DNA from 4 places in the Streptomyces sp. NEAU-YJ-81 genome. Region 4 is predicted to be linked to each of the others. Evidence: riboswitches for the same ligand, from Rfam matches in the RefSeq annotation. Region 4 holds a riboswitch; each other region holds the start of a gene.

Region 1 (7,031 bases), on a different contig from region 4:
AGCCGCCAGCCGGGGCGGGTGGTACCCGCGTGGTGCTCGATGAGGCCGATGAGGCGGGCGCGGTCCCAGTCGCTCCGCACCTCCGGTTCGCTCAGCCCGAGCGCGGCGGCGGCGCGGGCGGCGGCCTCGTCGGACAGCGCGCCGGGAGCGCCGTGCTCGGCCGCGGCCCAGTGGGCGACCGCCACGGCCCCGGTGAGCCCCGCCCTGGCCCGCCGGGCCAGCTCCGCCGGGGGCGGAGTGCCCTCCGGCGGGCGGGGCGCCGGTCTTGAGCCGCGGTTCACCGCGGGCCGGCGGGCGGTGGCCATCGGCCGGTTGCGGACGAGTCGGAGCCGGGAGTCGCGCGGAGTACGGGACGTCACGGAAGCAGTCTCGCCGTTGACGGCCCGAAAGCCCAATCGGCACCCGTCCGGCGGTCGCCGCGAACGGTTCGCGCCATCTTACGGACGCTCGCGCCACCGCCCCGCGAACGCTTCCCGCGCCGTCTCGCACGCGCTTCCGCGATCGCCTTACGGGCGCTACAGGAGCGGTATCAGAAAGCGCCGCAGAGCCTCCTCGTACCCCTTGGGGTCCGCGTTCCACATGGCCGCGTGCGGGGCCCGCCGCACCGTGTGAAGGGTGACCAGGTCGCGTCTGCGGTCGGCGAATTCGCGCGAGGCGTGCCAGGGCGCGAGGGTGTCGTCGGGGCCGTGGGCGACGAGCGTGGGCACGGACAACCGCTCGGGATCGGCCACCTCCGGAAGCACGCTGTCGTGGAGCCCGGTGCGCCCCTCGGCGGCCCGCAGGGCGAGTGGGAGCAGCGGAGCGGGGACGCCGCGGGCCGCGGCGAGGGCGCGCAGGGTGGCCTGCCAGTCGAGCACCGGGGAGTCCAGGACGAGGCCGAGGACGCGGTGGCGCAGCGCGGAGTTCGCGGCGGCGTGGAGGGCCATCGAGGCGCCGATGGACCAGCCGTGCAGCACGATCCCGGTGGCCCCGTACGCCACCGCGTAGCGGAGGGCCGCGTCCAGGTCGCGCCATTCGGTGTCGCCGAGGTGGGATATGCCGTCCTTGGGCCGGGGGGCGCCGGGGTCCCCGCGGTAGGCGAGGTCGAGCACCGGCACCCGCAGCTGCCGCAGGAAGGGCATGACGACCATAGGGTGCTCACGGGTGGTGCCGAGGCCATGGGTGGTGATCACCCATGTGGAGCGTTCGCCGGGGATGAACCAGGCGGGCAGCGGGCCGAGTTCGCCGGGCACGTCGACGTCGGCGTGGTCGATGCCGAGCGCGTCCCGCGGATTGCCGATGTACACCTGGGGGGTCAGCCGCACCCGGGTGCCGGGGGTGAGGTCGCCGTGGGTGACCCGCTCCAGGCGGCGCACCACGCAGTCGGCGGGGTGCGGGGCGTCCTCGATGACGGGGCCGACGACGGCGTGGCAGGAGCGGCCGGTAAGGCCGTAGACGCCGGGGCGCAGCGAGGCGAGCGAGCGGGTCAGGGTGATCTGGCCGGCCGCGGTCGCGTGCACGGTGAGCGGGGGCTCGTTCGGCAGCGGACGGTCGGGGGCCGGTTTCAGCGCAGCGTCGGTGGCGTACCGTCCGGCCGCCACCGCGGCCACGCCGGCACTCAGCAAGGTGGTGGCGGCCGCGACCGCCGTTGTCCACAGGCGCATCCCTCCCAGTGTGGGCGGGGAGGCGGCCCCCGGCCAGCGGGCGCGCCCGGCCGGGTGACCGTCCGGCCGGGGCCCGGGCGCGTGCGGTGCGGGGCCGGGCGGGTGCGGTGCGGGCCCGGGCGGGTGCCCGGCGGGCTCAGCTCGGCTGGCCGTAGCCGCTGAGCTTGTCCGCGGCGCGCCGCAGCTCGTCCGGCGGGATCAGGGAGGGGGTGCGGCCGGGGACGGAGACCGCGGTGAGCCAGACCCGGCACATCCATTCGAGCTGGGCGGTGCGGTCGTACGCCTGGTCCAGGGTGGCGCCGTGGACGACGGTGCCGTGGTTGCGCAGCAGGCAGCCGCTGCGGCCGCGCAGCGCCTCGATCATGGCGTCGGCCAGTTCGTCCGTTCCGTAGAGCGCGTAGGCCGCGACGCGGACCGGTCCGCCGAGGGCCGCGGTCATGTAGTGGATCGCGGGGAGCTCGTCGACGAGCGTGGAGACGGCCGTGGCGTGGACGGCGTGGGTATGGACCACGGCCTCGGCGTCGGTCTCCCGGTAGACGGCCAGGTGCATGGGCAGCTCACTGGTCGGCTCGAGCGTGCCGAGGAGCTGCTGTCCGTCGAGGTCGACGGCGACGGCGTCCCGTGGGCCGAGCCGGTCGTAAGGGACGCCGCTCGGGGTCACCAGGACGGTGTCGCCGACCCGGGCCGAGACATTGCCCGAGGTGCCGACGACCAGGCCGTCGGCGGTGGTTCTGCGGGCCGTTCTCACCACCTGCGTCCATGCCTGCCGCAGGGGATGGGTCAGCCGCGGCTGCGGCTGCCGCGTGGATCGCGACTGGGTCACCTGCCCTCACCTCCGAGGCCCGATCCTCCCAGGCGTCCGGCGGCCGGGCGATGGCGGGACCGGAAGGGGCGCGCCGCTTGTCTACGACCGCGCCTCGTGGGCAGCCGCCCCTGTGAGGGTGAACGAGGGTGAACGGCGGGCGGCCGCGGGGCCGGTCCCGGGGCCTCCGCCGGCAGTCCTCGATCGGGACTCAACTCCCGTACGACATGGGAAAGTAGGCTTGAATTCATCAGGCTTTAGCACTCCCGCAACCACGTCACCCTGATGCCCCACTCAGTTCATCTTCCGTTCACCCTGTTTCCTTACGTTCACCGTGCCACTAACGACCTTCGAACTGATTGACCGGGTGTATGGAACACATCACGCTTCTCATCGGGATCGTGATCGTCACGGCCTTGGTGTTCGACTTCACGAACGGCTTCCACGACACGGCTAACGCCATGGCCACCACCATCTCCACGGGAGCACTCGGTCCCAGGGTGGCGGTGGCGATGTCGGCCGTCCTCAATCTCGTCGGCGCGTTCCTGTCCGTGGAGGTGGCCAAGACCATCTCCGGCGGGATCATCGACGAGGACTCCGGTATCCGACCAGAAGTGATCTTCGCGGGGCTGGTCGGGGCGATCCTGTGGAATCTGGTGACCTGGCTCGCCGGGCTCCCCTCCAGCTCCTCGCACGCCCTGTTCGGCGGCCTGATCGGCGCCACCGTGGTCTCCGTCGGCCTGGACGGGGTCAACGGCGACGCGATCGTCATGAAGGTCCTGATCCCCGCCGTCGCCGCGCCGGTCGTGGCCGGCATCGCCACGGTGGCCGCCACCCGGCTCACCTACCGGCTCGGCCGCGGCCGCTCTTCGGAGGACACCGCGAAGGGCTACCGCGCGGGGCAGATCGCCTCGGCCGCCCTGGTCTCCCTGGCCCACGGCACCAACGACGCCCAGAAGACGATGGGCGTGATCACCCTGGCGCTGGTCACCGGGGGCGTGGTGGCACCCGACTCCGACCCGCCGCTGTGGGTCATCGTCTCGGCGGGCCTGGCCATCGCGCTCGGCACCTACCTGGGCGGCTGGCGCATCATCCGCACCATGGGCAAGGGCATCACCGACATCCAGCCGCCGCAGGGCTTCGCCGCCCAGACCGGCGCCGCGACCGTCATCCTGGCCTCCTCCCACATCGGCTTCGCGCTGTCCACCACCCAGGTCTGCTCCGGCGCCGTCATGGGTGCGGGTGTCGGCCGTAAGGGCGCGGTGGTGCGCTGGTCGACCGCCGGCCGCATGGTGCTCGCCTGGGTGCTGACCCTCCCGGCCGCGGGCCTGGTGGCGGGCGGCGCCGCGCTGCTGGCCGACCAGGGGAACGCGGGGGTCACGGCGGTGGCCGTGCTCGCCGTCCTGGCCTGCGGGGCGATCTGGGCGCTGTCGCGCCGCAAGCCCGTGGACCACACCAACGTCAACGAGGTCGGCGCACACGAGCCGGTGGGCGTCGTCACGGCCGCCCTGCGGTCCGTGGCCCCACCGCCCGCGGGTGCGAAGCCTTCCGCCCCCGAGAGCGCGGCGGAGACCGCCCCCGAGGGCGGCATCGCCGAGCACACGCCCGACCAGACCCCCACCCCCGCCGCCGCGAGCAGCACCTCCCGCTAAGGAGCCACGGAACATGAGCATCGACTGGGCGGCACTCGGCCAGGTCTTCGGCGTCAGCCTCGTGGTGACGGTCGGCATGGTGGGCGTCTTCACCCTGGGCATCCTCGGGACGTCCCGTAAGGCGGCGCCGGAGCAGGGCGGCGCGGCCGCCGTGTCCGGTGGCACGGTCGGCGCCTCCGCGCTCGCGCGCACCGGGGCGTACACCTGCTTCGCGCTGTGCGCCGCGGCCGTGGCGTACGGCATCTATCTGATCGTCGCCTGAGGCTCGCGTCCTCATCGACCCACCGGCCGCCGGATGGTGGCGCTGACCAGCGCCGACCGTCCGGCGGCCGCCTCGTGTGCGGCCGCGCCTGTGGGGCTCGGCACACTCGGGCGTCATGGGTCATATGCGAGTTGACGGCCATTCGCGGCCCATGGTGGACTTCCCGAGCCAAACGGCGGCAGGAGAGGAAGCCGGTGAGAATCCGGCGCGGTCCCGCCACTGTCACCGGGGAGCACTCTCCCATCGCCTGTATGGGGTCACGGCTCGACCGTACGGTTGCTTTCGTACGCGGGGCTGGAAGACCGGGAGGGGCGCGGATCCGGGAGCCAGGAGACTTTCACCGCCGGTGACGTCGAACCAGGGCGCGGACCCTGAGTGAGGACATACCGCCATGCCCGGCACTGCCACGCCGCCAGCCTCCTCTGTCCCCACTGGCTCTTCCGGCCTCTTCAGCCCACCCGGCCCCTTTGGTTACATGTCGTCGCGCCGAGGCGTGACGGCGGCCTGACGGATGCGTGCCGATCACGCCTCGTTCGCGTGCGGCGCGGCCCTCGGCTTCCTCGGTGATCTCGCCACGGGCGATCCGCGCCGCGGCCATCCGGTCGCCGCGTTCGGGCGCGCCGCCGCGGCCGCCGAGCGCCGGCTGTGGCGTGACCACCGCGGTTACGGGGCCCTGCACACCGCGTTGTGCGCGGGCGGCGCGGCCGCTGGTGCCGCGCTGCTGACCCGCGCCGTACGGGCCCTCGGCGGGCGCGGTGGCGCGGAGGTCGCGCTGACCGCCGCCGCCACCTGGGCCGTGCTGGGCGGTACGACGCTGGGCCGTGAGGCACGGGCCGTCGGCGGCGCCCTGGCCGCGGGGGACCTGGAGGTCGCCCGGGAGCGGCTGCCGCATCTGTGCGGGCGCGATCCGCAGGCGCTGGACGGGCCGCAGATCGCCCGCGCGGTCGTCGAATCGGTCGCCGAGAACACCTCCGACGCCGTCGTGGGCGCGCTGGTGTGGGGGGCCGTGGGCGGCGTGCCGGGGCTCATCGGCTTCCGCGCCGTCAACACCCTGGACGCCATGGTGGGCCACAAGTCGCCGCGCTACCGGCGGTTCGGCTGGGCGGCGGCCCGTCTGGACGATGTGGTCGGCTGGCCCGGTGCGCGCCTTACGGCGGCCCTGGCGACACTCGCGGGCCCCGATCCGCGCGGTGCGCGGCGCGCCTGGCGGCGCGACGGCCGGCACCATCCGAGCCCCAACGCGGGCCCCGTGGAAGCGTCGTTCGCGGGCGCGCTCGGCGTACGGCTGGGCGGCACCCTCACGTACGGCGGCCGGGTCGAGCACCGGCCGGTGCTCAACTCCGGCGGGCGGCCGGTGGAGTCGGCCGACATCGAGCGGGCGATACGGCTGTCGCGGCGCGTCGGCGTCCTGGCGCTCGGGGTGTCCGTGGCGGCCCGGCCGGTCCTGAGGGCGTTGACGGGGCGGCTCCGGGCCGCTGGAAGGGGCGGCGGATGAGCGGGATACGCGGTACGGGCGGCACGGACGGTTCCGGGGCGCGGGGCGGGGGGCTGCTCGTCGCGGGCACGACCTCCGACGCGGGCAAGAGCGTGGTGACGGCCGGGATCTGCCGGTGGCTCGCCCGTAAGGGCGTCAGCGTGGCTCCCTTCAAGGCGCAGAACATGTCGCTCAACTCCTTCGTCACCCGGGAGGGGGCGGAGATCGGGCGGGCGCAGGCCATGCAGGCCGCCGCCGCGCGCGTCGAGCCGAGCGCGCTGATGAACCCGGTCCTGCTGAAGCCGGGCAGCGACCGCAGCAGCCAAGTGGTGCTGCTGGGCAAGCCGGTGGGCGAGCTGAGCGCGCGCGGGTACTTCGGGCGGTCGGGGCCCGCGGCGCACCCGCCGTCGGGCGCGGCCTCCCCCGGGCGGACGCGGCCCTCGGGGCGGGAGGCTCTGCTGGGGACCGTCACGGAGTGCCTGGAGGAGCTGCGGCGCACCCATGACGCGGTGATCTGCGAGGGCGCGGGCAGTCCGGCCGAGATCAATCTGCGCCGCACCGACATCGTCAACATGGGGCTGGCGCGCGCCGCCGGGCTTCCGGTCGTGGTAGTCGGGGACATCGACCGCGGTGGCGTCTTCGCGTCCTTCTTCGGCACCACCGCGCTGCTGTCGGCGGCGGACCAACGGCATGTGGCCGCCTATCTGGTGAACAAGTTCCGCGGCGATGTGAGCCTTCTGGAGCCCGGTCTGGAGATGCTGCGCGACCTCACCGGGCGCCCGACCGTCGGTGTGCTCCCGTTCGCCCACGGGCTGGGGATCGACGAGGAGGACGGGCTGCGGGTGTCGCTGCGCGGCACCGTGCGGGAGAGCGTCGTGGCGCCCCCTCACGGCGCGGACGTCCTGCGGATCGCGGTGGCCGCCGTGCCGCTGATGTCCAACTTCACGGACGTGGACGCGCTGGCGGCCGAACCAGGCGTGGTCGTGCGGTTCGTGGACCGGCCCGAGGAGCTGGCCGACGCCGATCTGGTGGTGCTGCCGGGCACCCGGGGCACCGTAAGGGCGCTGGAGTGGCTGCGTGAGCGCGGGCTCGCCGACGCGATCGCCCGGCGGGCCGCCGAGGGCCGTCCGGTGCTGGGCGTCTGCGGCGGCTTCCAGGTGCTCGGGGAGCGCATCGAGGACGAGGTCGAGTCGAAGGC
Region 2 (7,031 bases), on a different contig from region 4:
TTGGGGCAGGGTGTTGGCGACGACGAAGTCCTCGCCCTTGTCCCGGAACCGCTGGATCGGCTCGGGTGTCTGCCAGATGCGGGAGAGGAGCTGCAGGATGTCCTTGTTGGTCAGGTCCGGGTTCTGCTCGGAGCCCGAGAGCGCGAACTCCTTGGCGATGATCTTCTGGGTGGTGACGAACCAGGAGTAGTCATAGCCGGTGGCGGTGATCGTCCCGAGGGTGTGCAGGGTGTCGTAGCCCGGGATGTCGGGGGTGGGGAAGCGCTTGCCCTTCGCGTCGAACCACATCGACGAGGGGCCCGGCAGAATGCGGATGCCGTGGCCCGGCCAGATCGGGGCGTAGTTCCTGAGGCCCTCGGTGTAGTGCCACATGCGGTCGGGGTTGACGATCCGTCCGCCCGCCTTCTCGGTGATCGCCAGCATCCGGCCGTCCACATACGCCGGGACGCCGGTGACCATGAACTTCGGCGGTGAGCCGAGCCGGTCGGGCCAGTTCCGCCGTACGAGATCGTGGTTGGCGCCGATACCGCCGGAGGTGACGATCACCACCGGGGCGTTGAGCTCGAATTGGCCCACCACGGTGCGCGAGGTGGGCTTGCCGCGGGCGGCGTCGCTCGGCTCCAGGATCGCGCCGCTGACCCCGGTGACGGCACCGCCGGTGACCACCAGATCGTCCACCCGGTGCCGGAACTTGAAGGTCACCCGCCCGTCCTTCGCGGCGGCCCGCACCTTCTTCTCGAACGGCTCGACCACGGCCGGACCGGTGCCCCAGGTGACGTGGAAGCGCGGCACCGAGTTGCCGTGCCCGTCCGCGAGGCCGCCGCCGCGCTCGGCCCAGCCGACGATCGGGAACCACTGCACGCCGAGCCCGTGCAGCCAGGACCGCTTCTCCCCGGCCGCGAAGTCCACGTACGCCTCGGCCCATTTGCGGGCCCAGTAGTCCTGGCCGCCGGGATCGGAGACGCCGCGGTCGAAGCCGGCCGTGCCGAGCCAGTCCTGCCAGGCCAGTTCGTGGGAGTCCTTGATGCCCATCAACCGCTGTTCCTCGGAGTCGACGAAGAACAGGCCGCCGAAGGACCAGAACGCCTGGCCGCCGAGGTTGCTCTCGGGCTCCTGGTCGAGGAGGAGCACCTTGCGTCCCGCGGCCGTCAGTTCCGCCGTGGCGACCAGCCCGGCGAGCCCGCCGCCGACCACGATGGCGTCCGCTTCCGAGGACGCCCCGGAGGCGGCGAAGGCCGGACCCGCCGCCTGGGCGAGCGCGGCGCCGGCGAGCACACCGCCCGCCGCCGTCAGGGCGCGGCGGCGGCTGATCCCGGCAAGCGAGGCGGCATTCTCTGTGGAGTTCTCCATGGGCTGCCTTCCGGAAGGGGGTTCGGAGGGTGCGGGAGATGCGAAGGGGGTTGCCGCGACGGCAACGTGTTACCGACGGTAGCCCACAGGGTGCGGGGCCGCCAGACTCCTGCTCCCAATGAGCAACTCCCCGAAGCCGTAGGGCACTTCGGCCGGTCAGCGCCCGCCGGATGACGGCTCGGGCGAGGCGCGCCGCCGTGGCGAGAAGGCGTACAGATCGAGGATGTCGGGCAGCGGCGCCACGCCGGGGCCGCCCGCGGTGACCCAGGCCACGACGTCCTCTGTCGCCTCCGGGTCGTTGACCAGGCCGAGCCACACCGGCCTGCCCCCGGCGGCACGTCCGGCCGCCGACGGCTGCACCACGATCACATTGGCCTGATCGCAGACGTCCAGACACTCGGAAACGCGTACGGGCGCCTCCTCACCGAGCCGTGCGAGCTGTGCCGCATGGTCGATTCCGGTCACCTTGGGGCTGCCGCAACAGCAGTCCCGGCATACGGTCACCCGGCATGGCACCGGGTCGGTCGGCCTGACAGGCATGCCGCATCACCCTCCTCCGGGGAAGTCCGCCCCCCACGCGGCGGAGCCGCACATCGACACACCCCGTCGAGGAGGCGACCGCGTGAGTCTCCTGGCTCTCGGGTCGATGCTCGTCCCGGCCTTCCCACCCGCGCGTACGGGCAGTGACCTGTTCGGGATCCGCTCGCCGATCACAGTGGCGGCACCGCGCCGGATTCACACCGGCTTCCTCGTTCCGCCGTCGCCTTTGTCGCCCGGCATCATCGCATCCCGGGCACCGCCACACCACGTGGCCCCCGCTCCCGCGAGCGCCGTGGGCGGCTCGACGTCAGTTGCGGCGGGCCGCCGCCTCCGCGAGGATTTCGCCCAGGCCCTGGCGGGTGGCCGCCAGCACCACGCGGTCGTGCGGCCGCAGGACATAGCCGGGGTGCAGATCCCATACCAGGGAGGGCGCCTGGGTGGCGCCGTCGTAAGGAGGCGCCGCGGCGAGGTCGCGTTGCCGGTCGGCGGGTTCCGCCGCGTCCAGTGCGATCACCCGCCAGGCGCCCGGCGCGAACGCCTCGGCGACGGTACGCCCCTCCAGTTGCGGATGCCCGGCGACATGCAGGGCGGCGAAGAGCAGCACCCTGCGCTCGACCGGTATGGCGCCGAGGATCTGACGTCCCATCATCGCTCCGGCGAACGCCGGGGCCGCCAGGCTGGAGACGCTGCGGCTGCGGGTGAGGGCCCGCGGATGGGCCGCGCGCAGCGTGCGGTAGACGGCGGTGGCGAAGCGGTCGTCGTACAGGCGCAGCGCCACCCGCAGCCGGGGCTTGACCGAGCGGGCGTACAGCGTCGCCTCCAGGTTGGTGGTGTCGACGCTGGTCAGGGCGAGCAGGGAGCGTGCCCGCTGGATCTTGGCGGCCTCCAGGACGCCCTCCTGAGTGACATCACCGATCACCGTCGGCACTCCCAGCCTGCGGGCCAGCGGGATGCCGCGCGCCCCGGGGTCCTCTTCCACGCACACCACGGGGATGTCCATCTCCCGGAGTCTGGCCAGGACCCGGGTGCCGACCTTGCCGAGCCCGAGCAGCACGACGTGGCCGGAGAGGCCGCGCGGAGGGCGGCGCAGCGCGGAGGCGGTACGGAAGGTGCCCAGTGCCTCGAGCGCGGCGGCCACCAGGACGGGCAGCATGAGCAGTCCGGTCAGCCCGGACAGCAGTTGGAGGACCTTGCGTCCGGTGGGCTCGTCGAGCGCCGGGTCGTCGATGGCCAGCACGTCCAGCACCGTGAGGTAGGCGGCGCGGAGCAGACCGGCTCCGGTGAGCTGCCAGGAGGCGATGGTGAGGGCGAGCACGGCGATCGCCATTCCGGCGACGGACCAGCGCAGCCGGCGGGAGAACAGCGAGGCGAGGGGCAGTCTGCGGGTGCCGAGCCGCCGTGGCGGCAGCGGTGGGCCGGTGGCGGAGACGGCCTCGAGCACCACCGTGTCGCGTCCGGTGGCGGCGGCCACCTCCTCGTCTCCGGGCAGCAGCTTGGGACCTTCGTCCCCGCTGCTGTCGGAGCCCTCGCTGCCGCCGGGGTCGCTGGTGGTGGACGAGAGCAGGGCGAGGGTGCACAGCCCCGGGCGGGCCACCTCGTCGGGGCCGGGCGGGGTGCGCTCGGCCGCGCGCAGCAGCAGCCCGTCGGCCTGGAGCACTTTGCTGGTACCCGCGACGGCGGTGGCCGCCAGCGCGGGTGCCGCGGTGTCGGCGTCCGACAGTACGGTGGTGGTGGCGTCCAGCTCCGCCGCGTCCATCCCGGGATCGGCGACCCGCGCCGCCTCGTCGAGGAGTTCCTCCAGATGCTGGCCGAGCTTGCGGTTGTAGAGCCGGATCACCAGCCGCAGGCGGGGGTTGAGGCGGCGGGCGCGGAGGGCGGCGTGGATGTTGGCCTCGTCGTCGTCATGGACCAGGGCGAGCGCGGTCGCGTGCTCCGCACCCGCCTCGGTCAGCACCTCTTCGTCGAGCGCCGGGACCTCCATGACCCGCACTCCCCCATCCGGAGCGGGGTCGTCCGCGGCTTGCCGGGGCAGCGGGACCCGTCCGACGGCCGCGCTGAACCGGCCGAAGAGCGCGGAGGTACGGCCGCCCGGCCGCCATCCCGCCACCTGCCGCCCGGCCGGGTCCGCCAGGGGGGTGCCGCCGGGGATGACGACCGTCACCCGCGTCCGGTAGACGTAGTAAAGCTCGGCGGCGAGGCGGTGGGCGAGCGCGTCGTCACCGCAGACGACCATGTGGGCCGCCCCCGCGGGGGACGGCGGGTCCGAGGTGGAGGTGGAGAACACGACGGCGAAGCCCCCCGTTGGTCCGTGATGCCGTGGGTCGTCCGGGCGGGGTACGGCGGCCGCGGTCTCCGGCGGCCGGCACCCGCGCTCCGGCGGTCATGATCAGACCGTACCTGGTGGGCCGCCCAAGGGAGTTGGGCACCGGGGGCCGGCGACCGGACGCCCCGTGTGCTCACTCCCTCGGGGCTCCGCAGCGCGCACAGCGGGCGAAGGGCGCGGTGTCCTGGATCGCGCCGCAGTCGGCGCAGACCCGATCCAGCCAGCAGGCGGGCTCCCCGCCCTCGGGCTCGGCGGGCGCCGGGTCCGGGTCGGGATCCGGGTCCGCCGTCTCCCGGTCCGCCGTCTCCCGGTCCGGGTCGCCAGGTCGAGCCGTGCCGCTCATCGTGTGCGCCTCCCTGTCCGGACCGTGCGCGGGTCCATCCGCCAGCCCTTTACCCGTGGCTCCGTCCCGGGAAGCGGCCCAGCCATAGATCCGATCTCTCATGCGCCAAAAACCCTTGACGGGGCGTAATGCCGCTCAACCCCTCCCCAGTTATCGGATGACTCGGTAACGTATCCGCCTCGGGAGGCAACGATGCCGAGATCTTACCGACGCTCCGCTGTGGCATTTCTGCTCTGCGGCGTCCTGGCCATGACGCTCTTCATCACCGGGCCCGCACAGGCGAAGGACTCCGCCTGGACCGTGCGCGGCCCCTCACCCCACTCCGGTCCCCTCGCGCAACTGCGGCTCGACGGAGCCTCGGGAACGCTGACGCTCCAGGTGTCCCGGGGCGGACGGACGGTGGTCGAGCCCTCACCCGTGGGCATCGTCACCGAGCGGGCGGATCTGTCGCACGGGCTGCGCTATCTGGGGCGCCACGACCGCACCGTCGTGGAGCGCTACCGGTCGACGGTCGGCAAGGAGCGCTCGCGCACGGCGCGGATGACCGAGACCCGCTTCCGGTTCCGGGGCAGCGCAAGCGCCCGGCTGGACCTCGTGGTGCGGGTCTCGGACGACGGGGTCGCCTATCGCTATGTCCTGCCGTCCGGCAGCGGTGATGTCCTTGGCGAGACCTCGGCCTTCACCCTGCCGTCGGACGCGGCCGCATGGCTGGGCGACTACCGCAAGGACAACGAGAACCTGTTCAAGGAGTACACCGCGGCGACCGCGCCCACCGGTGAGTACATGGCCCAGGCGCTCTTCGAGACGGCGGGCGGCTACGCCCTGATCGCCGAGTCGGATCTCACCGGCCGCTACTCCGCCGCCCGGCTGATCCATCAGCAGGGGCAGCCCACGTACCGGATCGGACTCTGGGATCAGCGGGTCACGTCCGACGGACCGCTCAGCACGCCCTGGCGCGCGCTGATCGTGGGCGATCTGGGGACCGTCACCCAGTCCACCTTCACCGACGATCTGGCACCCGCGTCGCGGGTCGCCGACACCTCGTGGATCCGGCCCGGGCCCGCGCTGTGGACCTGGCTCGCGGGCGGCAAGCCGGCCGGGCAGAGCCTGTCGATGCAGAAGGGGTACGTGGACTACGCGGCCCAGCGCGGCTGGCCGTATGTGGTGGTGGACGCGGGCTGGTACTTCGACCCCGACCAGTGGGATGTCACCGATCCCGACTGGCCGCGCAACAGCTGGATTCCGCAGCTCGTGGACTACGCGCGCGAGCGGCATGTGGGCATCCAGGTCTGGATCCACCACCGCGACCTCGACACCGCCGAGGAGCGCGAGCTGTGGCTGCCCACGCTGGAGAAGTGGGGGGTGAAGGGCGTGAAGATCGACTTCATGGACTCCGAGGCCCAGGAGACGCTGCGCTGGTACGACGAGATCCTCAAGGCCACCGCGGACCACCATCTGCTCGTCAACTTCCATGGCTCGACGATCCCCAAGGGCATCCAGCGCACCTGGCCGCAGGTGATGTCGATGGAGGGCGTGAACGGCGAGGAGAAGCGGACCAACACCCCGCAGCATCTGGCGACGCTGCCCTTCACCCGCAACGTCATCGGCTCCATGGACTTCACCCCCGGGGCCTTCCACCGGGCCGAGCGCCCCAACGCGGGTTCGGACGCGGGGGAAGTCGGCCTGTCGGTGCTCTACGAGTCCGGTATCCAGGACCTGGCGGGCACCCCGGAGTCGTATGACGCCCGTCCGCTCGCCCGCCGCTTCCTGGAGCAGATCCCCGCCACCTGGGACCGCACCCGGCTGCTGACCGGGCGGCCCGGTGAGAGCGCGGTGCTGGCCCGCGCCAGCGGCTCGCGGTGGTTCATCGGCGGTACGTTCACCGGCCCCGCCCATACCGCCGAGGTGCCGCTGCGGCTGGAGAAGGGCCGCTGGCTCGTCGATCTGATCCTGGACGGCCCGGACGGTCTGGTCCGCACGCCCACGGTGGTGCGTGGCGTGCAGACACTGTCCGTGCCGGTGACGGCGGACGGCGGGTTCGCCGCCATCGCCTGCCGCTGGCGGCCCGGCCTGTCGACCTGCGACCGTCCCTGACCGTCCCTCACTCGGACACCCCGTCCAGGACGCCCGTCCAGATCCCGATCGCCGGAAGGCAGACACCGGCCGCGAAGACCCATGCGGCGGCGACGGCACGGGCGTAGGGGGCGGGGTGGCCGCCGGTCCATCCGCGGGAGAGGGCCAGCAGCCGGTCGGCCTTCTGCCGCGTCGGGTTCTTCTCCTGCTGCTGGGTGAGGAAGGCGGACAGCCGGTCCGCCGACTCCGCGTCCGTGACCGCCTCGGCGTCCGCCCGCATCTCCATCAGCGTGACCAGGACCCGGCGGGCGCGGCTGTTGGCGTAGAGGCCGCAGGTCAGGGTGAGGACGAAGACGGCGATCGACGTGAGAGTCTGCGCCGGGCTCTCCACGGGGGTGATGG
Region 3 (7,031 bases), on a different contig from region 4:
CGATCTGGGCGGGCACGCCGCCGAAGGTCACGCTGATGACGTTGCGCAGGTTCTGCCCGTTGAGCTGGACGAGGTTCCCACCGGCGGCGGGGCCCGAGTTGGGCACCACGGACAGCAGCAACGGCGGTCCCACCTGCGACGGGGGCCAGTTGGCCGCGGTGGGGGCGGCGGTCGCGAGAGCGGTCGAGGTCATGGTTGGTCCTCCCGGGAAGGGTTCGGGTGATATGCGCCGACGGCATGCCGATGTCGTGGGCAAGCCGCTGGTCAACGCCTCGTCGTCGCCGCGCGGTCGAGGCAGGCCGGCACCGGAGGAACGGAAAGCCGCCGGGCGGCCGGTCAGGGCGCGGAAGCGATGCGCCGGATGAGAGCGGAGCTACGGGACGAACGCCCGGCTCCTGGATGGCCGACGAGGTATGGGGAAGCCTCGGCGGCACGTTTCCAGTTATCCACGCCCACCCCCGTCACTCAAGGTTCCGGGGCTGCCATCACTCGTTTGGCGCATCTGGGCGCGCCTGGCGGCGAGCTTGTATGACAAGCGCTCCGCTATTCGGGGGAACGCGCGGCCGGAGTATGGCCTGCCGTCCTCCACCGTGCCTCTAATGAGTGACATCGGCAGTGCCAACCCGTGCGGGACCACCCGGGGAGGGAGCGATCCGATGAGCCTCGCCGCGTTCCTCCTCGCCCTCGGCACCACCTGCCGTATCACCCGCTTCATCACCAAGGACACGCTGGCGGCGGGGTTCAGAACCTGGGTCGCCGACCGCTTCGGCGACGACTCCCGGCCCTCCTACCTCGTCAACTGCGGCTGGTGCACCAGCACCTGGGTCGCCGCCGCCATCGCCGTCTACGCCTCCTTGCTGCACACCACCGCGTGGTTCCACCTCCCGGCCACCGCCCTGACGCTCTCCTACCTCGCCGGGGTCGCCTCGCGGTGGCTGGACTGACACCGACCCGTACTGGACTCCAGGGAAAGGAACGGCAGCCATGGCCTGCAACTGCGGCGGAGGGGCACGTGGGGGCCCGCAACCCGTTGTCGTCTACGAGTTGACGCTCCCGGACGGCACGGTCCGGCGCTATTTCACCTATCAGGAAGCCGACGCCGCCAACAAGCGCGCGGGCTCCACCGGAGTGATCAACACCACCGCCCAGTGACGGCGCAGAGCTGCGAGTGACGGCGAAGACCGGCGCCGGACGCATGGCGGCCCGGCTGTCAGTGGTGTGCGGCAGACTGCGGCCATGGACATCACGATCAGGCACGCGCGGGACGAGGAGCTGGACGGGATCGGCGAGCTCACCGCCCAGGTGTATCTCGGGGACGGGCTCCTGGACTTCGGCGACAGTGATCCATATCTCACCCCCCTGCGCGACGCCCGGCGCCGGGCCGCCGAGGCCGAGCTGCTGGTCGCGGCGGACGCGGCGAGTGACGAGGTGCTGGGGGCCGTGGCGTTCGCGGTGTACGGCGGGGCGTATGCGGAGCTGGCCCGGCCCGGCGAGGGCGAGTTCCGGATGCTGGCCGTGCGGGCGGAGTCGCGGCGGCGCGGGGCGGCCGAGGCGCTGGTGCGCGCCTGCCTGGACCGGGGGCGCGCGCTGGGGCTGCGGCGGATCGTGATCAGCAGCCAGCAGTCCATGACCGCCGCCCACCGGCTGTACGAGCGGCTGGGGTTTGTGCGGGCCCCGGAGCGGGACTGGTCGCCGATAGCCAAGTTGGAGCTCACCCTGTGGGCGTTCACCGTGGAGCTGTGACGACTGGCGGCGCGCGTCCTGGGCCATGGGCTCGCGCGCGCCGGGTCACGGGCTCGTGTGCCGGGCTACGGGTTCGCGTGCGCGCCCGGCTGCGGGCTGCCACGGGCCCCAGGTCACGGGCCACCTCCGGAACGCATTAGCACATTCATGCGAAACTCCGCACCTCGCGACACAAGATATGGGGGTGCGTGCGTCGGCCGACACAAGATGTATGCTCGTCCTCGCTGTCGCCGCAGGGGAATCCGGTGGGAATCCGGAACTGTCCCGCAACGGTGTACGTGTGCGCTTATGCGGCGTGCCCGTAAGTCCGAGCACCTGCCGACGGCCCTGTGTGAACACGTCCCCCGGCCTCGAGGGTTGGGCCGATGGACGCTGCGTGGTGTGCCTGACGTACGAGGAGTGCGGCATCGGCATGCCCGTACGCGCCCATCGCACCCCCTCGTGGCCCCGGCCGAGCGAGGGAGAGCACCTCAGTGACCATCGCGCCCGCAGATCCGGTTTCAGAGCAGGCGGTTTCTCAGGCAGCGCACGACGCGCCCGGAACCGCCCTGCTGCGGACCCTCACCGGACTCACCGCCGACCTGCCTGCCACCGACCCCGGTAAGGTCGCGGCCGCCGCCCTGCGCGGCCGCCATCCCGGCTCGGACGAGGCGGAGTTGCGTGGCCTGGCGACCGAGGCGGCGGCCGGGCTGATCGCCGAGGAGCCGGAATACTCGCGGCTGGCCGCGCGGCTGCTGGCGCTCACCATCACGGAGGAGGCGGCCGGGCAGGGCGCGGTCTCCTTCTCCACCTCCGTCCAGGTGGGCCACCGTGAGGGCCTGCTCGCCGACTCCACCGCGGAGTTCGCCGCCGCCCACGCCGCACGGCTGGACGCGCTGGTGGAGCGGGCCCTGGCCGACGGCGCCGACAAGCGCTTCGGCTACTTCGGACTGCGCACCCTCTACAGCCGCTATCTGCTGCGCCACCCCATCACCCGTCAGGTGATCGAGACCCCGCAGCACTTCCTGCTGCGGGTGGCCTGCGGGCTCGCCGAGAACCTCTCGGAGCGGGCGCTGGACGATGTGGCCGAGCTGTACCGGCTGACCAGCACGCTGTCGTATCTGCCCAGCTCCCCCACGCTGTTCAACTCCGGCACCCGGCATCCGCAGATGTCGTCCTGCTATCTGCTGGACTCGCCGCTGGACGAGCTGGACTCGATCTACAACCGCTACCACCAGGTGGCACGGCTGTCGAAGCACGCGGGCGGCATCGGCCTGTCCTACTCCCGTATCCGGGCGCGCGGTTCGCTGATCCGGGGCACCAACGGGCACTCCAACGGCATCGTGCCGTTCCTGCGCACACTCGACGCCTCGGTGGCCGCCGTCAACCAGGGCGGCCGGCGCAAGGGCGCGGCCTGCGTCTACCTGGAGACCTGGCACGCGGACCTCGAGGAGTTCCTGGAGCTGCGGGACAACACCGGCGAGGAGGCCCGCCGGACCCACAACCTGAACATCGCCCACTGGATCCCGGACGAGTTCATGCGCCGGGTCGAGGCGGACGCCGACTGGTCGCTGTTCTCCCCGGTCGACGCGCCCGATCTGGTGGACCTGTGGGGCGACGAGTTCGACGCCGCGTACCGGAAAGCCGAGGCCGAGGGGCGGGCGGTCAAGCAGGTCCCGGCGCGGCAGTTGTACGCCCGGATGATGCGCACCCTCGCGCAGACCGGCAACGGCTGGATGACGTTCAAGGACGCCGCCAACCGCACCGCCAACCAGACCGCCGAGCCCGGCAGGGTCGTCCACTCCTCGAATCTGTGCACCGAGATCCTGGAGGTCACCAACGACGGCGAGACCGCCGTGTGCAACCTCGGCTCGGTCAACCTCGCCGCACACCTGGACGAGGACGGGCAGTTGGACTGGGAGCGCCTCGACGCCACCGTCCACACGGCCGTGACCTTCCTCGACCGCGTGGTGGACATCAACTTCTACCCCACGGACGAGGCCGGGGCCTCCAACTCCCGCTGGCGCCCGGTGGGTCTGGGCCTGATGGGGCTGCAGGACGTCTTCTTCCGGCTGCGGTTGCCGTTCGACTCGCCCGAGGCCAAGGCGCTCTCCACGCGGATCTCCGAGCGCATCATGCTCGCCGCGTACGAGGCGTCCTGCGAGCTCGCCGAGCGCCACGGCCCGCACCCGGCCTGGTCCGAGACCCGCACCGCGCGCGGTGTGCTGCACCCGGACCACTACACGGACGCGGTGGCCACCTGGCCGGAGCGCTGGGAGGCGCTGCGCACCCGGATGGCGAAGTCCGGGATGCGGAACTCACTGCTGCTGGCGATCGCGCCGACCGCCACCATCGCCTCCATCGCGGGCGTCTACGAGTGCATCGAGCCGCAGGTCTCCAACCTCTTCAAGCGCGAAACGCTCAGCGGGGAGTTCCTGCAGGTCAACTCCTATCTGGTGAACGACCTCAAGAAGCTGGGCGTCTGGGACGCCCAGACCCGCGAGGCGCTGCGCGAGTCCAACGGCTCGGTCCAGGAGTTCTCCTGGGTGCCCGCGGACGTACGAGACCTGTACCGCACCGCGTGGGAGATCCCGCAGCGCGCCCTGATCGAGATGGCGGCGGCCCGCACCCCGTACCTCGACCAGAGCCAGTCGCTGAACCTCTTCATGGCCTCGCCGACCATCGGCAAGCTCAGCTCGATGTACGCGTACGCCTGGAAGCGCGGCATCAAGACCACGTACTACCTGCGCTCGCGTCCGGCCACCCGGATCGCCCAGAGCGCCCGTGGCGGCGGCGCCGCGGCCACCGCGCCCGCGCCCGCCCCCATCCCCGTACAGCAGGCTCCGGCCGAGGCCGACGCGATCGCCTGCTCCCTGGAAAACCCCGAGTCCTGCGAGGCCTGCCAGTAATGTCCCCCACATCCCAGAAGAACCTGCTCGACCCGGGCTTCGAACTCACCCTGCGGCCGATGCGGTACCCGGAGTTCTACGACCGCTACCGCGACGCGATCAAGAACACCTGGACCGTGGAGGAGGTCGACCTCCACTCCGACGTCACCGACCTCGCCAAACTCTCCCCCGGTGAGCAGCATCTGATCGGCCGTCTGGTCGCCTTCTTCGCGACCGGCGACTCGATCGTGTCCAACAATCTGGTGCTGACGCTCTACAAGCACATCAACTCCCCCGAGGCGCGGCTGTATCTGTCGCGGCAGCTCTTCGAGGAGGCGGTGCATGTCCAGTTCTATCTGACGCTGCTGGACACCTACCTCCCCGACCCGGACGACCGCGCCGCGGCCTTCGCCGCCGTCGAGAACATCCCCTCCATCAGAGAGAAGGCGGAGTTCTGCTTCCGCTGGATGGACTCGGTGGAGAAGATCGACCGGCTGGAGACCAAGGAGGACCGCCGCCGCTTCCTGCTCAACCTGATCTGCTTCGCGGCCTGCATCGAGGGGCTGTTCTTCTACGGCGCCTTCGCGTACGTGTACTGGCTGCGCTCGCGCGGGCTGCTGCACGGCCTAGCGACGGGCACCAACTGGGTGTTCCGCGATGAGTCGATGCACATGGAGTTCGCCTTCTCGGTCGTGGACACCGTCCGCGAGGAGGAGCCGGACCTCTTCGACGACGAACTCCAGCAGCAGGTCACCGACATGCTCAAGGAGGCCGTCGAGGCGGAGCTGCAGTTCGCCCGCGATCTGTGCGGGGACGGGCTGCCGGGCATGAACACCGCGTCGATGCAGGAGTATCTGCAGTGCGTGGCCGACCAGCGCCTAATGCGCCTCGGCTTCCCCGCGGTCTTCGGCTCGGAGAACCCGTTCTCCTTCATGGAGCTGCAGAACGTCCAGGAGCTGACCAACTTCTTCGAGCGCCGCGCCTCGGCCTACCAGGTCGCGGTCGAGGGCTCGGTCGCCTTCGACGACGACTTCTGATGCCACAGGGCGGGCCGGACCCCGCGTGGGTCCGGCCCGCCCTGTGAGGTACGGCACACTCAGTCGTTGGGCACCGTCTCATAGCGGGCGGTGCCCTCGGCCATCTGCTTCAGCACATCCTTACGGTCGCGCTTGGAGAGCCGGTCGATGTACAGGTAGCCGTACAGGTGGTCGGTCTCGTGCTGCAGACAGCGCGCGAAGTAGCCGGTGCCACGCACCGCGATCGGCTCGCCGTCGAGGTCCTGGCCGCGCACCACCGCGTAGTCGGGGCGGGCCAGCTCCATGTAGGCCGTGGGAACCGACAGACAGCCCTCATTGGAGTCGTCCAGCACCCGGCGGTCGGCGGGCAGCTCCTCCAGCACCGGGTTGCACACCACGCCCACATGGCGAACGCCCTCGTCGTCCATGCAGTCGTAGACGAAGACCTTAAGGTCGACACCGATCTGGTTGGCGGCCAGGCCCACGCCCTCCGCCGCCCGCTGGCTGGCGAACATGTCGTCGACGAGCCGCGCCAGCCCCTCGTCGAACACGGTCACGTCCCGGCACTCCTTGTGCAGGACCGGGTTGCCGTAAACGGTGATCGGGCGGGCGGTGCCGCGCTCGCGGAAGGCCCGCTCACGCTCCTCGCAGTCCTCCGTGTCCACGATGAAATCGTCGACCACCTGCTGTTTCGTCCCTTGCTGCGACATCGTCCGCCGTGTGCCTTCCCTCAACCGTGATGCGTCGCCCTACAGGGTACGGGCACGACGCGCCCGGGCGCGGTGTGCTTACGCGCTGTGAACGGGCCGCCTCCGGCGGATCTTCCCCCCTCCCCGCCCCTTCCCACGACCGGGGCCCCGCCCCCCGGGCCCCCGGGAGGCCGACGACCCGACCGTCGCCGCGATCAGCTCACCGGCCAGGACATGGGGTCAAGGGCGGAGCCCCGGTTTCACTTCCCACCTGGCTCCTGGGAGCGGGGAACCGGCCGTCGCCGCCGCGAGTGCCTGCACCAGCAGGCTGATCGCGGTCGGCACGCCGGCACGGTGGATGACCGGGCAGCCCCCGCACACGTCCGGCCCGCCCGGCTCGGGGTCTGGGGCGGAGCCACAGTTTCGGGAAGGGGCGGGGAGGGGAACAGCCCGCCGCAGGCGGCACGATCCGCCAGCCGCCAGGCGGTCAGCAGACCTCTTCCAGGTCCCGCCACTCACGGGTGTCCGGGCTGTCGGCGACCCAGCCGTCCAGCAGCCCCCGCACCAGCCCGCCGGGCGCCGCGATCCCGCATTCGCGCTCGGGGACCCACAGCGAGCCCGAGCCCGCCATACGGTGGCCCAGCGGCCCGGGGTGGCCCGGTTCGCTGTGGTCGTGCGGGTCCAGATGCTCGCCCTCGCCCTCGTCGCTGGGCATC
Region 4 (7,031 bases):
ACGGATGTCGACCAGGCACACATCGGGGCGGTGCCGCCGGGCCAGCTCCACGCACTCGGAGCCATCGGCGGCCTCGCCCACCACCTCGATTCCGGGCTGGGAGTCGAGAATCAGCCGGAACCCGGTGCGCACCATCGCCTGGTCATCCGCGATCAGCACCCGGATCGGGGCGCCTTCGGGGGGCGGTGTGTTCGCGGCATCGCTCACGTGGTGGATCCTTCCAGAGCCGCCTAGGGCCCTTCTGGCGGTAAAGCGCGCCAGAACCGTCCAGCCGCCGTCGTTCATGCAACCGCTCGGCAGGATACCGTCCACCGGCTCACGGCTTCGGTGTGCGGCGCAGAAAGCGGATGACCGGGTGGCCCGGATCGTGGGTGACATCGGCCTGGACGTCGTAGACCTGCTTGATCAGGGACGGGGTCAGCACCTGGCTGGGGGTGCCTTCGGCCACGACGTGCCCCTCGCGGAGGACGAGCAGGCGGTCGCAGTACATCGCCGCGAGGTTGAGGTCGTGGAGGGCGATCACGGTGGCGATCGGCAGACCGACGACGAGGTCGAGCAGGTCGAGCTGGTGCTGGATGTCGAGGTGGTTGGTCGGCTCGTCGAGCAGCAGCTCGTACGGTTCCTGGGCGAGGGCCCGGGCGATCTGGGCGCGCTGGCGCTCGCCACCGGAGAGGGTGTGCCACGACTGGCCGGCCCGGTCGGTCAGTGCGGTGCGCTCCAGGGCCGCGTCGACGGCCCGGATGTCCGTGGCGGTGGACGACGACCAGGCGCGCCGGTGCGGGATGCGGCCAAGGGCCACGACCTCGCGGACGGTCAGTTCGGTCTGGGTATGGGCGTGCTGTTCGACGGTGGCGATACGGCGGGCCGTGGCGCGGCGGCCGACCCGCGGCAGTGCGCGGCCGTCCAGGGTGACGACTCCGGCGGAGGGGGTGAGGATGCCGGCGAGCAGCCGCAGCAGGGTTGATTTTCCGGAGCCGTTGGGGCCGAGCAGGCCCAGCGTCTCGCCGGGGCGCAGGGTGAGGGTGATGCCGTCGACGATGAGCCGGCCGTCGGCGCGGCGGCTGACGCGGTCCGCGCGGAGTCCGGGTGCCGCATCCGCGGTGTCAGCGGGAAGGGAGTCGTTCATGTCTTCCTCCGGCCGCGGTAGAGCACGGCGACGAAGGCCGGTACGCCGATGAGGGACGTCACCACGCCCACCGGGACCTCCTGGGGGTCGATCACGGTGCGGGCGGCGGTGTCCACCCACACCAGGAAGATGGCTCCGGCCAGTGCGGTGACCGGCAGAAGGCGGGCGTGACCGGACCCGGTGAGGGCGCGGGTGGCATGCGGGAGGACCAGGCCGACGAAGCCGATGGCCCCGGCGGAGCTGACCAGGGTCGCGGTGAGCAGCGCGGTCGCGCACAGCAGGACGAGGCGGGTGCGGGCCACGCGGACGCCGAGCGCTGCCGCGGCCTCCTCGCCGAAGGCGAACGCGTCCAGGGTGCGGGCGTGTCCGAGACAGACCAGGAGGACGGCGGCCAGGACGACGGCGCACAGCAGCACATCGGTCCAGCCGGCGCCGGCGAGCGAGCCGAGGAGCCAGAACAGCACGGCGCGGGTGGTGTCGGCGTCCGCGGAGGTGAGGACGGTGAACGAGGTCAGCGCGGAGAACAGTTGCATGGCCGCCACCCCGGACAGCACCACGCGATCGGTGCTGCCGCCGAGGCTGTGGCTGAGCATGAGGACCAGGCCGAAGGAGAGCAGCGCGCCGATGAACGCGCCCGCCGACAGCGATACGGCCCCGCCGCCCACGCCGAGGACGACCACGGCGACGGCGCCTGTGGAGGCGCCGGAGGACACTCCGAGGACGAAGGGGTCGGCCAGCGGATTGCGCAGCAGGGACTGCATCACGGCCCCGCAGAGGGCCAGCCCCGCCCCGCACACCGCGGCGAGCAGGGTGCGGGGCATGCGCAGGTTCCACACGATGCCGTCGCGCAGCGGTGGCAACGTGCTCTCGCCCAGGCCGAGATGGGCGGTGACCGCTGCCCAGACGTCGGCCGTGGAGATGTCGGCGGGGCCGATGGTCACGGCGAAGGCGATCGACGCGAACAGCGCGGCCGGTCCTCCCGCGATCAGCAGCAGGAGGCGGGTGGTCACTTGGCGAGTCCGAAGTCGCGCAGCCCGGCGGCGACCTGCTCGACCCCTTCGACCGTACGGATGGACGGGTTCATGGCCTGCCCGCTCAGCAGGACATACCGCTTCTTCTTCACGGCGGTGAGATTGCGGGTGGCGGCGTTGGTCTCCAGGAAGCGCATCTTGGCCTTGGCGGACTCCGCGGTCTGCTGCTTGCGCGTGAGATCGCCGAGGACGATGACGTCCGGGTCGCGGTCGGCCACGGTCTCCCAGTTGATCTGCGGCCACTCGTCGTGGGTGTCGGAGAAGGCGTTCTTCGCTCCGACGGCCCGGGTGATGGCGCCCGGCGCGCCGCAGCAGCCGGCGAGGTAGGGCGACTGGGAGTTGGCGAACCAGTACATGAGGGAGACGCCGGAGGCGTCCACTCCCTGGGTGGCCGTACGCACGCGCCGCTTCAACCGTGCGATGAGCTTCTCGCCACGCTCGTCGACGCCGAACGCGTGGGCCAGGTCGCGTATCTCGCCGTAGACGGTGTCCAGGGTGAGTGGCTTGCTGCGGGAGCCATCGCCACCGCTGTCGGGGTCCCGGCCCGCCGAGCAGTCGGACGGCGAAACGTAGGTGGGCACGCCCAGCTTCTCGAACTGCTCGCGGGTGGCCACGCCGCCCTTGCCGAGGGTGGAGACGAACGAGGCGGTGACGAAGTCGGGTTCGGCGTCCAGGGCCTTCTCGAAGGACGGCGCGTTGTCCGCCAGACGCGGCACCGTCGCATTCGCCTTCTCCAGGCCCTTCATCACCGGGTCGGTCCAGGTGGCGGTGGACGCGATGCGGTCGGCGAGGCCGAGGGAGAGCAGGATCTCCGTGGTGCCCTGGTTGAGGGACAGGGCCCGCTTCGGGGCGAACTTCACCGTGACCTTGTGGCCGCAGTTGTCGATGGTGCGCGGATAGCCCGCACCGGCGGGCTTTGTGGCGTCCGCGCCGTCCTGGCCGGAGCCACCGCACGCGGTGAGCAGGAGGGCGGGCGCGAGCAGGAGGGCCGCGGTACGGCGGGCAGAGCAGAGCACGGGCATGCCTCGGTTGTCGGGGCTCGAACGCGGAGCCTGGCCTACGGACGTACTCCCCGCACGGGGCGCGGAGATACCAGCAGGTCTTCGGACTCGGGCTCGTCCGGACGGGGCCCCTTCCCGGTGCTCGTTCGCGGCGGCTTCGCGGCCGTCGCGGACTCCTCCCAGTGGTGTCACATGCCCCGCCCGTCCCCCTCACCGCTGCGCGTCAGCTCCGGATTCCCACCGGATTCCCTGGCCTCGGATGTGGCACGACTGGCTCCCCGAGACTATCAAGATCGTCGAACGATCAGGGTGTCGGACCGGTCACGGGGTGGCAGACGACGTCCCGGGGTCAGTTCGAGCGCCGACGGGCCTGCCGCACCTCGCGGTCGACGGCCCAGGCGTCGCCGACCGGCCCGAGGTGGCCGAGCTTGTCGGGATTGATCACCGCGCGGATGGCCTGAATCTGCCCGTCGAGCACATCGAGGACCAGGGCCTGGAGCACCTTGCCGTCCCGCTCCCGGAAGACCGCGCCGGGCTGGCCGTTGACCTCATGAAGCTCGAACGACACGTCGATCCGCAGCAGCCAGGGGAAGACCGTGCCCAGCAGCCGGGCCACGTTCTCCGCGCCCATGACGGCCTTGGCCAGCCGCGGGGCCTTGCCGCCGCCGTCCCCGACCAGTTGCACATCGGCGGCCAGCAGATTCCGCAGCGCGCCCACATCACCGTCCTTCAGCGCGTCGAAGAACCGCGTGGCCAGCTCCTGCCGCTCCCGCCGGTCCGCCTCGAACCGCGGCCGCCCGGCCTCCATATGCCGCCGCGCCCGCACCAGGAGCTGCCGACATGCCGCCTCCGACCGTCCCACCGCCGTGGCGACCTCGTCGAACCCGAAGGCGAACACCTCCCGCAGCACGAACACCGCCCGCTCCAGCGGGCTGAGCCGCTCCAGCAGCAACAGCGCCGCCATCGACACCGAGTCGGCCAGCTCCACCGCCCGGGCCGGGTCCTGATACGGATCGCTGAGCAGCGGCTCGGGGAACCACGGGCCCACGTACTCCTCACGTCGCACGCGCGCGGAGCGCAGCACATCGATCGAGATGCGCGTGACCGTGGCCGACAGATATGCCTTGGTCGACGTGGGCCGGGTCGCCGAGCCGTCGAAGCGCAGCCAGGTCTCCTGCACCGCGTCCTCGGCCTCACTCACACTGCCCAGGATCCGATAGGCGATCGAGAACAGCAGCGGCCGCAGCTCCTCGAACTCCTCGACCTTGCTCACGCCGACTCCCCTCCCCTGGGCCCGTTGCCGATACCGTTGCCGGTCAGTGGAACTGCCCGGCCTCGTAGTCACCGGCCGCCGGCTGCTGGGTGATGACGTTCAGCCGGTTCACCATATTCATGAAGGAGACCAGGATCACCAGGGCGGTGAGCTGCTCCTCGTCATAGTGCTTGGCGGCATTCGCCCACACCTCGTCGCCGACCCCACGAGCCGCGTCCGCGACCCGGGTCCCCTCCTCCGCCAGCTCCAGCGCGGCCCGCTCGGCATCGGTGAAGACGGTGGCCTCCCGCCATACCGCGATCAGGTTCAACCGCACCGGGGTCTCACCGGCCGCGGCGGCTTCCTTGGTGTGCATGTCGATGCAGACGGCGCAGCCGTTGATCTGACTCACGCGAATCGCCACCAGCTCCTGCGTCGCCGCCGGCAGCGGCGATTCCTTGACCGCCCTGCCCGCCGCCATGACGGGCCTCAGGACCTTGCCGGCGGTCTGGCCGGCGGAGTAGTTCAGTCGCGCGTCCATGGTGTGCTCCTCTGTGGTCGTTCAGTGGCTACACCCCTGAGACGGGGTAGCCCGACCCCCTGTGACATGGACGCATGTGACCCGCGTCTCCCCGCCGTCGGCTCGGCTCGGCACAGTACGGCGTCCATCACCGCCCTGATCCGGTCAGTTGTACGCTACGGCTCCCGCACGCTTCATGGTCAGCGGGATCCAACGGGAGACAGAGGTCATCGTGACAGAGCGAACCGGCAGAATACGTTCACCCCGTATCTACTCGATGACCTCGGGGGTGCTCACCGGGACGATCGCGTTGTACATCGCGCTCGTCGCCTTCGGGAACATCACCGACTTCGACAGCAACCAGCAGTTCGTGCGGCATGTCCTGGCGATGGACACCACGTTCAAGGACGAAGACCTGATGTGGCGGGCCATCGACTCCACCGCGCTCCAGGACACCGCCTACGTCGCCATCATCGCCTGGGAGACCCTCGCCGCTCTCGTCCTCCTCGCCGCGACGGCCATGTGGTTCGCGGGGCCGCCCGGAGACCGCGTCCGCCGCGCCCGTCAGGCCAGCACCGTGGGGCTGTTGATGCTGATGCTGCTGTTCGGCGCCGGGTTCATCGGCATCGGCGGCGAATGGTTCGCCATGTGGCAGTCGGAGAAGTGGAATGGCCTGGAGGCCGCCACGCGCGTGTTCATGATCTCCGGGATCGTTCTGCTGCTCATTCACCTGCTGCCCTCGGCCGAGCGAACCGATCCGGGCTCCGAGGACTGACCGAGCGGACGCCGCAGCCTCCCCGCTGCCGCAGGCTCTTGACTCTCCTTGCCGCGGACGCTTGACAGTGACCTGGGCCACCTCTAGCGTCCGCAGCATCGCTCCGAGAGAGCGCTCTCTCGGTAGCCCCGTGTGACCACACCGCTGGGCTCTCTCCCGCTCTTTTCGCTCTTCCGTGCGTGCACGGAAAGGAGAGTCATGTCCCGTACACCCCCGCGCTTCCCGCCCTTACGGCGTGTCCTCGGCCGCTGGCGAGGTCCGGGCGTCGTCCTCGCCGCCCTCGGCCTCGTCCTGTCCCTGCTCTCCATCGGCCCGGCCAGTGCGCGTGCCGATCTGCGCGCCACCGACGAGGCGGGCGCGGCGTCGAGCCCGCGGAGCGCCAACGCACCAGTACGCGTCGCGGAGTTCGTCGCAGAGTGCCCGTTCACCCACCGGCTGCCGGACGACCCGATCGTGTTCCCGGGGCTCCCCGGCGCGTCCCATATGCACAGCTTCTTCGGGAACGACTCGACCAACGCGCGCACCGATCTGGCCGCCCTGCAGAGGGGCAGGACCAGTTGCAGTCCGACCGTCGACCTGTCGTCGTATTGGACCCCGACCCTCTACGACAACGGCAAAGAGGTCGAACCCACCGGCACCACCTTCTACTACCTCGGTGAAGGTGTGCGCGACGACGTGATCGCCACCATCAAGCCGCTCCCCCTGGGGCTGCGGATCGTGGCGGGCAACGCCAAGGCCACCGGGGTCGGCGACCCCACGTCCATCGCACGCTGGTCCTGCCTGCACCACGGAGAGGTCAACCCCTCCAAGGACTTCGTGAACTGCCCGGCCGGTTCAATGCTGGAGTCCTACCTCGACTTCCCCCAGTGCTGGAACGGCAAGGACCTGGACTCCCCCGACCACAAGAGCCACATGGCCTACCCGGTCGGCGGCCAGTGCCCGGCCACCCACCCGGTCGCCGTGCCGAAGCTGCGCCAGGTGCTCCGCTACCCGGTCAGCGGCGACTCCTCGCGCTTCAAGCTGGCGTCGGGTGCCGGATACACCATGCACGGTGACTTCTTCAACGCCTGGCCCGAGGACGAGATGGCCCGGCGGGTGCGTGACTGCATCAACGTGATCATCAAGTGCGGTGCCGACGGCCGTCCCTGACGGAGAAGCAGAGGGCAGGCCAAGTGGCCCGGCAGGGCGACACCGCCTTGCCTGTGGGCGGAGTCCCGTCACCGGGGCTCCGCCCACGCCAGACGAGGGGAGTCGACATGACAGCGGCAACCGTCACACTGCGCACGGTGTCCGTAGCGGTCTTGCTCGCCACCGCCACGCTGCTCA

Evidence for each region. A riboswitch is a leader RNA that binds a small molecule or an ion and turns the genes downstream of it on or off. The one in region 4 is predicted to bind cobalamin.
Region 1: it holds a riboswitch for cobalamin, as region 4 does, so the genes downstream of both, J5X86_RS25665 (cobalamin biosynthesis protein) here and J5X86_RS15040 (ABC transporter substrate-binding protein) in region 4, are expected to answer to the same signal.
Region 2: it holds a riboswitch for cobalamin, as region 4 does, so the genes downstream of both, J5X86_RS28270 ((2Fe-2S) ferredoxin domain-containing protein) here and J5X86_RS15040 (ABC transporter substrate-binding protein) in region 4, are expected to answer to the same signal.
Region 3: it holds a riboswitch for cobalamin, as region 4 does, so the genes downstream of both, J5X86_RS20460 (ribonucleoside-diphosphate reductase subunit alpha) here and J5X86_RS15040 (ABC transporter substrate-binding protein) in region 4, are expected to answer to the same signal.

Annotation. Positions count from the first base shown of each region.
Region 1 is NZ_JAGFNO010000012.1:224,053-231,083, reverse strand. Features, by position in the region: gene J5X86_RS25690 (hypothetical protein) at 1-359, opposite strand, end outside; gene J5X86_RS25685 (alpha/beta hydrolase) at 516-1,643, opposite strand; gene J5X86_RS25680 (class II aldolase/adducin family protein) at 1,780-2,466, opposite strand; gene J5X86_RS25675 (inorganic phosphate transporter) at 2,817-4,097, shown strand; gene J5X86_RS25670 (hypothetical protein) at 4,111-4,359, shown strand; cobalamin riboswitch at 4,543-4,696, shown strand; gene J5X86_RS25665 (cobalamin biosynthesis protein) at 4,871-5,854, shown strand; gene J5X86_RS25660 (cobyric acid synthase) at 5,851-7,031, shown strand, end outside.
Region 2 is NZ_JAGFNO010000015.1:85,635-92,665, reverse strand. Features, by position in the region: gene J5X86_RS28275 (FAD-binding dehydrogenase) at 1-1,350, opposite strand, end outside; gene J5X86_RS28270 ((2Fe-2S) ferredoxin domain-containing protein) at 1,507-1,890, opposite strand; cobalamin riboswitch at 1,975-2,104, opposite strand; gene J5X86_RS28265 (NAD-binding protein) at 2,198-4,123, opposite strand; gene J5X86_RS28260 (hypothetical protein) at 4,347-4,556, opposite strand; gene J5X86_RS28255 (glycoside hydrolase family 97 protein) at 4,749-6,650, shown strand; gene J5X86_RS28250 (hypothetical protein) at 6,658-7,031, opposite strand, start outside.
Region 3 is NZ_JAGFNO010000008.1:228,519-235,549, reverse strand. Features, by position in the region: gene J5X86_RS20480 (IPT/TIG domain-containing protein) at 1-193, opposite strand, end outside; gene J5X86_RS20475 (hypothetical protein) at 657-944, shown strand; gene J5X86_RS20470 (hypothetical protein) at 985-1,152, shown strand; gene J5X86_RS20465 (GNAT family N-acetyltransferase) at 1,237-1,743, shown strand; cobalamin riboswitch at 1,938-2,081, shown strand; gene J5X86_RS20460 (ribonucleoside-diphosphate reductase subunit alpha) at 2,217-4,631, shown strand; gene J5X86_RS20455 (ribonucleotide-diphosphate reductase subunit beta) at 4,631-5,647, shown strand; gene def (peptide deformylase) at 5,707-6,336, opposite strand; gene J5X86_RS20445 (hypothetical protein) at 6,803-7,031, opposite strand, start outside.
Region 4 is NZ_JAGFNO010000005.1:312,318-319,348, reverse strand. Features, by position in the region: gene J5X86_RS15055 (response regulator transcription factor) at 1-207, opposite strand, end outside; gene J5X86_RS15050 (ABC transporter ATP-binding protein) at 317-1,126, opposite strand; gene J5X86_RS15045 (iron ABC transporter permease) at 1,123-2,136, opposite strand; gene J5X86_RS15040 (ABC transporter substrate-binding protein) at 2,133-3,179, opposite strand; cobalamin riboswitch at 3,234-3,448, opposite strand; gene J5X86_RS15035 (RNA polymerase sigma-70 factor) at 3,508-4,431, opposite strand; gene J5X86_RS15030 (carboxymuconolactone decarboxylase family protein) at 4,475-4,951, opposite strand; gene J5X86_RS15025 (DUF2165 domain-containing protein) at 5,208-5,705, shown strand; gene J5X86_RS15020 (DUF1996 domain-containing protein) at 5,904-6,854, shown strand; gene J5X86_RS15015 (DUF305 domain-containing protein) at 6,962-7,031, shown strand, end outside.